DNA from 2 places in the Lentibacillus sp. L22 genome. Region 2 is predicted to be linked to the other one. Evidence: riboswitches for the same ligand, from Rfam matches in the RefSeq annotation. Region 2 holds a riboswitch; the other holds the start of a gene.

Region 1 (5,128 bases), on a different contig from region 2:
TTTCAGGATTGGTGATTCAAAGTACACCTGTATCGTTTGGTGCGGTCGGAACGCCTATGGTATTGGGAGTAGGATCGGGGATAGAAACACTCACACAAATTCCGGATGTTCCGGCATTTATAGTTGATTTGGCTGGGAAAGTTGCTGTGCTCCATACGATAGCAGGGATGTTAATTCCACTGTTTTTAGTAGGAATATTAACCCGCTATTTCGGGAAAAACAAGTCATTTAGTGAAGGGTTGAAGGTATGGAAGTTCGCTATATTTGCAGCATTGGCGATGACCGTACCATATATCATTGTCGCGAATACGCTGGGTCCTGAATTCCCATCCATGATTGGCGGCCTCATTGGTTTATTAATTGTTATTCCAGCTGCCAAGAAAGGTTTTCTAATGCCCAAGGACGATGATGCTTGGGATTTTGAGCCAAAAGATCGCTGGGATCCGACATGGACTGGGCGGCTGGAAATCAAACAAAGCGATATTTATGCAGGAAAGATTAGCATGCTACGTGCATGGTCCCCATACGTATTGATTGCATTGATGCTGCTGCTTTCCCGAATGACTGTCGTGGGAGATTGGCTAAAAGCAGCAACTATTGAGGTTCCAAATATTTTTGGGACAGACATCACGTCCAGCTGGGAAATCCTCTTTTCTCCAGGTTTTATTTTTATTGTTGCATCTGTTTATGTGTACTACGCTCATGGCATGAAAATAAAAGAATATGCACAGGCTTGGAAGGATTCCGGGAAAACAATGCTTGCCGCAGGTTCCGCGCTTGTTTTTACCGTTCCAATGGTACAAGTATTCCTTAATTCGGATGGTGGAGCGGCTGGTTACGCTGAAATGCCAATCGTCCTTGCAGACGGTGTCGCAAATCTGGCGCAAACGGCATATCCATTTTTTGCAACATTTATCGGTGGGCTAGGTGCATTTGTCGCTGGAAGTAACACGATCAGTAATATGATGTTTTCCTTGTTCCAATACGGCGTTGGTGAACGAATCGGCGGAGATCCAACCTGGATGGTCGCACTGCAGGCAGTAGGTGGAGCGGCCGGTAACATGGTCTGTGTGCATAATGTTGTCGCAGCCGCAGCCGTTGTTGGTTTAGTCGGAAAAGAAGGGCATGTCATTCGCAAGACCCTACTGCCATTTGTCTATTACTCCCTATTAATTGGTTCGATCGGCTATTCGATCATGTGGACATCCGAAAAAGGCATATTTAACATCGGATCGATCATTGCTGTCATTATTTGGGCAATTGCTATCTACTTCATTGCCACGAATAAAAAACGACTAAATGCGCTAGAACAAAACATTGCTTCGTAGCGTAAAATAGGAATGAAATATGAAAAAAGTTTGTTCATCCATTCATACTTACAAAATATATAAAATTCATTGACAAATCCTCCACACATGGTATGATACAAGCAAAGGTAAAATTTAATAAAAAACCGCTAGGGGTGCCTTCCAAAAAGGCTGAGATTAAAGTGTGACTTTAAGACCCTTGGAACCTGAACTGATTAATATCAGCGTAGGGAAGTGATGTGGAACAATAGATGTTCAAGGAATGTAACATAGGCTGGTAAAATTTCTTCATTTCTTGTATTTGTCCATAGTTGTTCAAAATAATGAACAATCTCAGGTGTTCTCAAATAATTATCCAACCACTTTCTCGATGCGCTGTCATCTTGAAAGTGGTTTTTTGTTTTGCTGAAAGGATAGGTGTTCATGGAATACAACAAAACATGGAAAAGGAAAAAGGATATAAACGCCACTAAGGAATTACATGTCGTCTCAACGGGTCAACAAACCGCTGAAACACTTGTACAAATAGTGGCAATGATTCATAAAGGTGTTAACAAGATTCATTTACGGGAGAAAAGTTGGACAGCTGCCGAACTAGTCCGGGTAATTGAAGCTTTAACGGATCGCGGTGTGCCGCTCGAAAAAATTATTGTTAATGACCGTGTTGACATTGCGCATATCTTAGGAGCAAATGGTGTTCAGCTTGCCCATCATAGTATCGATGCTTCATTGGTCATGCAGGCTTTTTCATCATTAAAAATCGGTTGTTCGATACATTCGCTTGACGAAGCAATCAAGGCAGAAAAGAAAGGGGTTGATTATCTTCTATATGGACATATTCATTGCACGAGATCAAAAGAGGGAATGACACCGAGAGGACTAAATAACTTGCGAAAACTCACGCAGCAAGTAACCATTCCCGTTATTGCCATCGGAGGAATCACACCTGAAAATACACATGACACGTTGGCAGCCGGGGCGAATGGAATTGCCGTTATGTCAGGCGTTTTCCAAGCAGATGATCCAGTGCGCGCAGTCATGAATTATCGTAAAGCAATGCATACGCAGGAGGTGATCCTATGAAGTTACGAGTAAATGGTGAACGGATTACCATTCCGTCTTCGGTAGCAACCATCACTGAGTTACTCGCATATATCCAAGTGAAGAATCCTGTCACTATTGTCGAACATAATGAAAATATTTTGGAAAAACATGACTATGACAGTGCAAAATTATCGGATGGAGACAAAATAGAATTAGTTCAATTTGTAGGAGGCGGTTGACTTGCTAACAATTGGAAATAAGCAATTTAATTCAAGATTATTATTGGGTACAGGAAAATATCCGAATTTTGATATTCAAAAAGCAGCGATTGAAGCATCGGAAGCAGAAATCTTAACGTTTACCGTTCGCCGGATGAATATTTATGAGCCAAACCAGCCCAATTTCCTGGAAAAACTGGACGTAGAGAAATTTAGTCTTTTACCGAATACGGCTGGTGCAAAGTCAGCGAAAGAAGCCGTACGACATGCCAAGTTGGCAAGAGCATCGGGACTATGTGACATGATCAAAGTGGAGGTCATTGGTTGTGATAAAACATTGCTGCCAGATCCGCTGGAAACATTAAAGGCAACGGAAGAATTGCTAAAAGAAGGATTTATTGTTTTACCGTATACTTCCGATGATGTGGTACTAGCCAAAAGGTTGGAGGAGCTTGGCACACATGCGATTATGCCTGGGGCGTCACCAATTGGCTCGGGGCAGGGAATTATCAACCCGGTTAATTTGCGTTTTATCATTGAGCAAACAGAAGTTCCTGTGATTGTTGATGCCGGAATCGGCTCCCCGGCCGATGCAGCTTATGCAATGGAACTTGGTGCAGACGCTGTTTTATTAAATACGGCGGTTTCAGCGTCTAAAGATCCGGTCAAAATGGCAAAAGCGATGAAGCAAGCAGTGGAAGCTGGTCGCTTAGGATATGAAGCTGGGCGTATCCCGAAAAAACGGACCGCCACAGCAAGCAGTCCAATGGAGGGAATAAGTATTGGCTAAAAAATCAATACCTACTCAAAAACATGATCAAAATACGAACGAAAAGGGACAGGTGAAGGGATGAATGATCGTTATTCCAGACAGACGTTGTTTAAGTATATTGGTGAAGAGGGCCAACAAAAAATGGCGGGAAAACAGGTACTTATCATAGGTGCGGGTGCGCTTGGCACAGGAAATGCAGAATCGCTGGTTCGTGCGGGTGTAGGAAAAGTAACCATTGTCGACCGTGATTATGTAGAATGGAGCAATTTACAGCGGCAACAGCTTTATGTGGAATTGGATGCAAAAAACCGGATACCTAAAGCTGTTGCTGCAAAAAAACGGCTGCAGCAAATCAATTCCGAGGTAGACATTGAATCACATATTTTAGATATCACACCACCGGAAATGGAGCAACTGATCAAAGGAGTCGATTTAATTATTGATGCGACGGATAATTTTGATATTCGCATGATCATCAATGATATCTCGCAAAAATATCAAATTCCATGGATTTACGGGTCGTGCGTGGGTAGCTACGGCATAAGTTTTACAATTGTGCCAAAGGAAACACCATGCCTCCATTGTCTTATGGAAGATGTCCCGATTGGTGGTTTAACCTGTGAAACGGCAGGAATCATCAGCCCTACTGTTGGAATGGTCGTTGTACAACAAACCATTGAAGCTTTCAAAATACTTACGGAGAATTGGGATGCACTTAGAAGAAAGCTAATCTCCTTTGATCTATGGAGTAATCATCATTCATCAATTGATATATCAACGGTGAAAAAAGCAACCTGTTCGTCTTGTGGAGAAAATCCAACATATCCTTTTCTTTCCTATGAAAATCAAACAAAAACAGCAGTGCTTTGTGGAAGGGATACGGTTCAAATTAGACCCGCCAAAAGGCAAAATCGCAATCTGCATGCGATTGCTAAAGTGCTTGCCGGAAAGGGTGGAAAAGTGGAACAAAATCCCTTTCTACTTTCATATACGATTGACGACCAACGTCTTGTCTTGTTCCGAGATGGCCGTACATTGGTACATGGAACGAATGATAAAATAAAGGCAAAAACACTTTATTATCGTTATTTTGGATAGAGGGAATGGTCACTTTATAGCTTGTGTAGTATAGAAATTCAAATTCATAAAAACAAGAGGGATGCTTTGTGGCTGTTTTGCAATGGTTCGTTGATCTTGGCGCTAGTGTCATGCTTCCTATTATCGTTTTCATCTTTGCCCTTATACTGGGAACGAAGGTAGGAAAAGCTTGTCGCTCAGGATTAACAGTGGGAATTGGATTTATTGGATTAAACCTGGTTATTGGTCTGTTGACAGATAGTCTGGGACCGGCTGCACAGGCAATGGTAGACCATTTCGGGTTGAAATTACATACGATTGATATTGGTTGGCCAGCTACATCAGCCATTTCGTATGGGACGGTTTTAGGCAGTTTGGCAATCCCGATTGGAATTGGTGTAAATAGTTTTTTATTGATGCTTGGATGGACGAAAACATTAAATATTGATCTTTGGAACTACTGGCATTGTGCGTTCACAGGGTCACTTGTCTATTCGATGACAGGTAACTTTGCACTGGGGTTGCTTACGATAATTGTCCATTTATTATTGATTTTTTTATTGGGGGATATCATTGCGAAGGATGTTCATGCATTTTATGGTTTTAAACAGATGACATTCCCCCATGCTGCCTCTGCTCCGTCTTATTTAGTTGCCAAGCCACTAAATTGGTTGTTTGACAGCATACCAGGTTTTAACAAATTGGATGCC
Region 2 (5,128 bases):
TTTGCCCCCGAAATCCTGTACTAATGAAATCTACACTAAACTGTACCAATAATAAAAACGCCATAACCCTTATCTATCAAGGATTACAGCGTTTCTGTACTAATGCTGGTGAAAGGATTCGAACCTTCGACCCCGTCATTACGAGTGACGTGCACTACCAGCTGTGCTACACCAGCATCTAAAGTATGACTTTTTTTGTAAAGCACATAGAGTATCATAATACATTTTAATCATTTCTTCAACTATTTTGCGGTGATTTTTTAAAGTTAGAGAGCAGAATTCGGTTAATTTTCGGCGTGCGAGTCATGACTTAAAGTGGGAACAATTGCGAACCGCCGATAAAAGTGCTGAAACCGTCGATAATTTACCCGAAATCGCCGTAAAACTGGTTGAAACCGCCGTTAAATAGCCGGCTATGAATAACCAAATCATTGTAAACGATAAAACCCCAGCAGATATATATAATGAGCCGGGGTTTTCATTTGGGAAATCATGATCACACTTTAATTGTTAAACATCTCCAAAGAAAAATCTACTTTCTTATTCTCCTGCTCCTCATAGCCTTTCATATAATTGATCCTGCGCTGGGCTGAAGCTTGGCTGACCTGCTCATCGGCATGGTAGGAAGATCGTACAAGCGGGCCTGATTCACAATGACGGAATCCTTTTTTTAAGGCAATTTCTTTTAGTTCCGCAAATTCATCCGGGTGGTAGTAACGTTCAACCCTTAAGTGTTTTTTTGTTGGTTGCAAATATTGACCGATTGTCATGATGTCTACGTTGTGTGCCAATAAGTCATCCATCGCTTGTAAAATTTCTTCTTTTTCTTCGCCTAGACCGACCATAATACTTGATTTGGTTGGTGTATTTGGTGCTATTTCTTTTACCCGTTCCAGCAATTGTAAGGAACGGTCGTATTTTGCAATTGCCCGTACGCGTTTAGTTAATCTGCGTACTGTTTCAATGTTATGGTTAAAAATGTCTGGTTCACTATCCATTAAAGTATGCAGGCTTTCGTAGTCACCTTTCATGTCCGATGGTAACACTTCAATCGTGCAGCCAGGGTTTTCACGGCGGATGGCTCTTACCGTTTCCGCAAATACCGCAGCGCCCCCATCATTTAGGTCATCGCGAGCGACTGCTGTCACAACAACATGTTTTAAGCCCATAATCGATACGGATTCCGCAACACGAGTAGGTTCTCCCCAATCCAGTTCGTTTGGTAATCCAGTTTTAACTGCACAAAAACGGCAGCCGCGGGTACAAGTGTCACCAAGAATCATAAAAGTTGCCGTTTTTCGTTCACTCCAGCATTCGTGGATGTTCGGACAGCGTGCTTCTTCGCAAACGGTATTTAATCGTTTATCACGCATGAGTTTCTTTAATCCACGGTAAGATTGGTTCGTATTGATTTTTGTTTTCAGCCATTCCGGTTTTCTTATGTATTCCTCCTGTTTAGCCATTAAGTACACGCTCCTTTGAATGATGTTTGAAATTCCAATCATGATTGCTGTATTTATCAGCAGCTAGCTGGTAGACTTCCTCCCATTGCTGATTGGTTAATTCAAATGGAGATAGTTTGATATCTACTCCAGTTTCAAAACCTTGTTTAAACGCGTCTTTCATAGTGCTCATGGATATGGATCGGTTTGTTTCTTGACGGATGGTTGTTGCTTTTGTATCAAATGCTGCTCTTTTTCTTTCTCGTATTTCCTCACTTGGAAAACGGAATAGATCGAAAAGTATCGTTTTGTTCATGGAATGTGGAATCGATCCATGCTGCAGCAATACTCCTTTTTGCCGGGTTTGTGCATTGCCGGATATTTTCTTCCCACCCGCCAGCAACTCGTATAACGCCGGTCTTTCAAAACACACTGCAGAACGGTTTTGAATGGAATGTCTTTGTTTGGCATAATCGACTGTGATTCCTAAATTGGCATACCCGTCAAAGATACCCTTGGATAGAACATAGTAAGCTTCCGTGATAGATGCTGGGATAAATGATTTGTTCTCCGCAATAACAAGACTGTAGGTTAACTCATCATCGTGCAGTACCGCACTACCACCGGTTAACCGGCGAACCACTGGTATCCTATACTGTTGCAATGCTGATGGATCAATCGTTTTATGAACATCCTGAAAATAGCCAACAGATAAACTTGGTTTTGCCCATTGATAGAAACGTAAAATGGGCGGGATTTTTCCTTCACTGTGCCAAATAAGCAACAATTCATCTAATGCCATATTTGTTGCAGCATCGTGTACTCCGGTGTCTAAAAATCCCCATGAATCTTGCAATCGAATCTCCTCCGTGTTTTTGGTGCTCCCTAAAAAGCAAACGATAAAACAAAAACTGCCCAAATGAGATGGCAGTCTGTTTGTATATAACATGTACCCATGCTACATTGACCACTTCCCCACGCCAGTATTACCCAGATCGGGTGCCAAGGGTTAGAACAAAAAAAGTTCTTCTCAGCCTTTGAAATGCTCCCCTAGTGAACTTGTTATATTGTTTCGATAAGTCCATGGTAAATGGAAAATGTTACATTGTAAAGCGGATTTGAAATTTTTGCTGTTTCGATAACTTTCATGCGATATAATGGGAAGTAAAAGCAATGCTAGAAGGAGAACGGTATGCTGAAAACAGGTAATGTAAAAGAATTAGTAAGTAAAGAAGAATGGTTGCCTACATTCCGCTTGTATAGCAATTGCGGACGCATTTAGATGAAGAAATGTACATGGATTATTTGGCAAGTATATGAGAAAGTGGAAGAAGGGAGAGGTTGGAGCCGGTTTTGCTAGGGTAGAAGAATTGATCACACGATGTTCAGGCCGAAATTTACCACGTGTTTCTTGGCGTGGCTGAATCGCTGATAGAAAGCTCAAAACCGCTGATAGGAATCCTGAAACCGCTGATAGAACGCCCGAAACCGCTTATAGGCAGCTCGGAACCGCTGATAGGGAGCCCGAAATCGCTGATATATTATCGGACTCATGATAAAAATGACAAGTTCCGTGTTGTTTCGTGGCTGTTTTTGGTAATCCTTACTGTCTCGGGCTGCTGAAAAAGTGTGATCATAGGTCTGTCGCAAATTAGATATAACGCATGAGAACATAACTGCATCGTTTTGTCGGCAGGTGGGTAGAAGGTTAAGGATACCAGGAAGGTTGATAAAAATGTAGATAGTGTAAAACCGGGGGATAAAAGTAACCTTGCACCTGGTGGTGGATTGGCTGCACATGAAATAAAAGGTGGACATTTGATTGAAAGACATGTTGGAAAAACGGATAAAGAGCTATTAGAGAGGATAAATAAAAATCCGAAAATTACTGGTTCATCTACCTTTAAAGATAGGGCTACGGCTGAGAAAATTGTTAATAATGTTTTGAACGATACAAACAATAAAGAAGTTATTCAATCTTGGCTAGATAATCCAAAAAGCAAGTCAACTTTAGTATTGACCTATCAGGGAACAGAGGTGATAGGAAGGGAGATAAAAAAGGCTCCGATTCGGTTAAAAATATGACAAATGCTAGAATTGTTTTGAAAAAGGATGGCGAAGGGAATTTTGTTCTAACTGGTTATCCAAATTAAGCAAATCAATACTAATTGAAAGGGGTGTGTTGTTTTATGTTACTCCCTAATAAACAGGAAGAGCCAGTTTTTCAATTTTTGGCTGGAACTTTTCATCAGGACATTGAATCTCCAGAACAAGCCTTGGAGGAATTGTTGGTGGATGAAACCAAAGAGTATTTAGAATATGCGATTGTTTTTTTGTCGGATTTTATAAACAGTAATTACTCAAATTTCGAAAAGAATGAATACATTCAGTGTTGTGCGGATGGTATATATTTTCCGGATCTTGGTTTAGAACCACTTCAGTAGCTAAACCAAGTAGTCCAACAAATAAAAGAAGTTGTGAAATTGTAAGATGGGGATGGTTCAGTCCGAGATGAAATATTATTTTTTTTCGTTTTTAATAACATTGGAATCATCCAGATTCGAATACAACAGCGGCTGATTAAATGAAGGCGAGTTGTTTATTATTGGAAAGCCAGTCAGTAAATAATTATGATGAGTACAGACCTTTAGCTTTTTGAGTTTTTAAGAAGCAAGAAGAGGAGAAAAGAGATTCACATAAGGTAAAACTAAATGATATAAGAATCGTAGTAGGAGACATACTCTACATTTTTATCATTCACGGTTTTTATTCGATGATATAGTATCAGGAGAATGGAAATGAGACAGAAACTTATCGAAAGGCCAAACAAATAATTTTATCTCATGATGATATTGCTGATTTCGTCGGAGGATGTACAACTGAATTAATAAGTAAGGCTGGAGATATGTTAGGATTAAAGTTTGCTAGTTTGTGTACGGATTACTTGCAGACTTTTGGAGCGGGGAATTTTGGATCACAAGAGGTTTACGGAATTATTAATGATGATTTTCTTTGGTAACTTTTTATTAGATCTAATAAAGCTAGAATCTGTATGCTGGACCTTTTTGGGAAGAGCATATCCCCCTATGAATTATTAGATATTGTAAATGAAGAGAACAGCATTGAATCATATACATTTGTTTCTCGAAAAGAACACGGTTTTCCTTACCTTGTCAATCCCCCCCCCCAATCAAATGTTTGTTCAATAATGAAATTTAATAAAATACTAGATATTATAAAATATGAGGAGGAATTATTATTTCACAGTCAGAAGAGGCAAGGAATATCGATGACAACACCTGGTTGGAATGGGTTAAACAGATTCAAGCAATTGCTCAGACAGGCTTAGCATACACTCGTGATGTTTATGATCAAGAGCGTTACGAACAATTACGTGAGCTTAGTATCGAAATAATGAGCAATTATACTAAAGTAGATAAAGAGACAATAAGGTTGGACTTTGCCAATGATACTGGATATGCAACGCCCAAAGTAGATATTCGCGGGGTCGTTTTTAACGAACAAAATGAGATATTATTGGTAAAGGAAAAGTCGGATGCACAATGGTCTTTACCCGGTGGCTGGGGTGATATTGGCTATTCACCATCAGAGGTTGCAGTAAAAGAAATAAAAGAAGAATCTGGTTATGCGGTAAAAGCATCAAGATTGCTCGCTGTATTGGATAA

What was found. Region 2 has a riboswitch for thiamine pyrophosphate ahead of ABRT01_RS03550 (lipoate--protein ligase family protein). Riboswitches for the same ligand answer to the same signal wherever they lie in the genome.
Region 1: linked by a shared signal. The riboswitch ahead of tenI (thiazole tautomerase TenI) and the one ahead of ABRT01_RS03550 (lipoate--protein ligase family protein) in region 2 are both predicted to bind thiamine pyrophosphate.

Annotation. Positions count from the first base shown of each region.
Region 1 is NZ_JBFNXI010000002.1:130,972-136,099, reverse strand. It holds gene ABRT01_RS01575 (L-lactate permease) at 1-1,328, shown strand, start outside; TPP riboswitch at 1,449-1,557, shown strand; gene tenI (thiazole tautomerase TenI) at 1,731-2,390, shown strand; gene thiS (sulfur carrier protein ThiS) at 2,387-2,590, shown strand; gene ABRT01_RS01560 (thiazole synthase) at 2,592-3,359, shown strand; gene ABRT01_RS01555 (thiazole biosynthesis adenylyltransferase ThiF) at 3,420-4,439, shown strand; gene ABRT01_RS01550 (PTS galactitol transporter subunit IIC) at 4,508-5,128, shown strand, end outside.
Region 2 is NZ_JBFNXI010000004.1:147,527-152,654, reverse strand. It holds tRNA gene ABRT01_RS03560 (tRNA-Thr) at 104-176, opposite strand; gene lipA (lipoyl synthase) at 504-1,463, opposite strand; gene ABRT01_RS03550 (lipoate--protein ligase family protein) at 1,456-2,298, opposite strand; TPP riboswitch at 2,398-2,504, opposite strand; gene ABRT01_RS03545 (RNase A-like domain-containing protein) at 3,231-3,527, shown strand; gene ABRT01_RS03540 (contact-dependent growth inhibition system immunity protein) at 3,632-3,886, shown strand; gene ABRT01_RS03530 (NUDIX hydrolase) at 4,746-5,128, shown strand, end outside.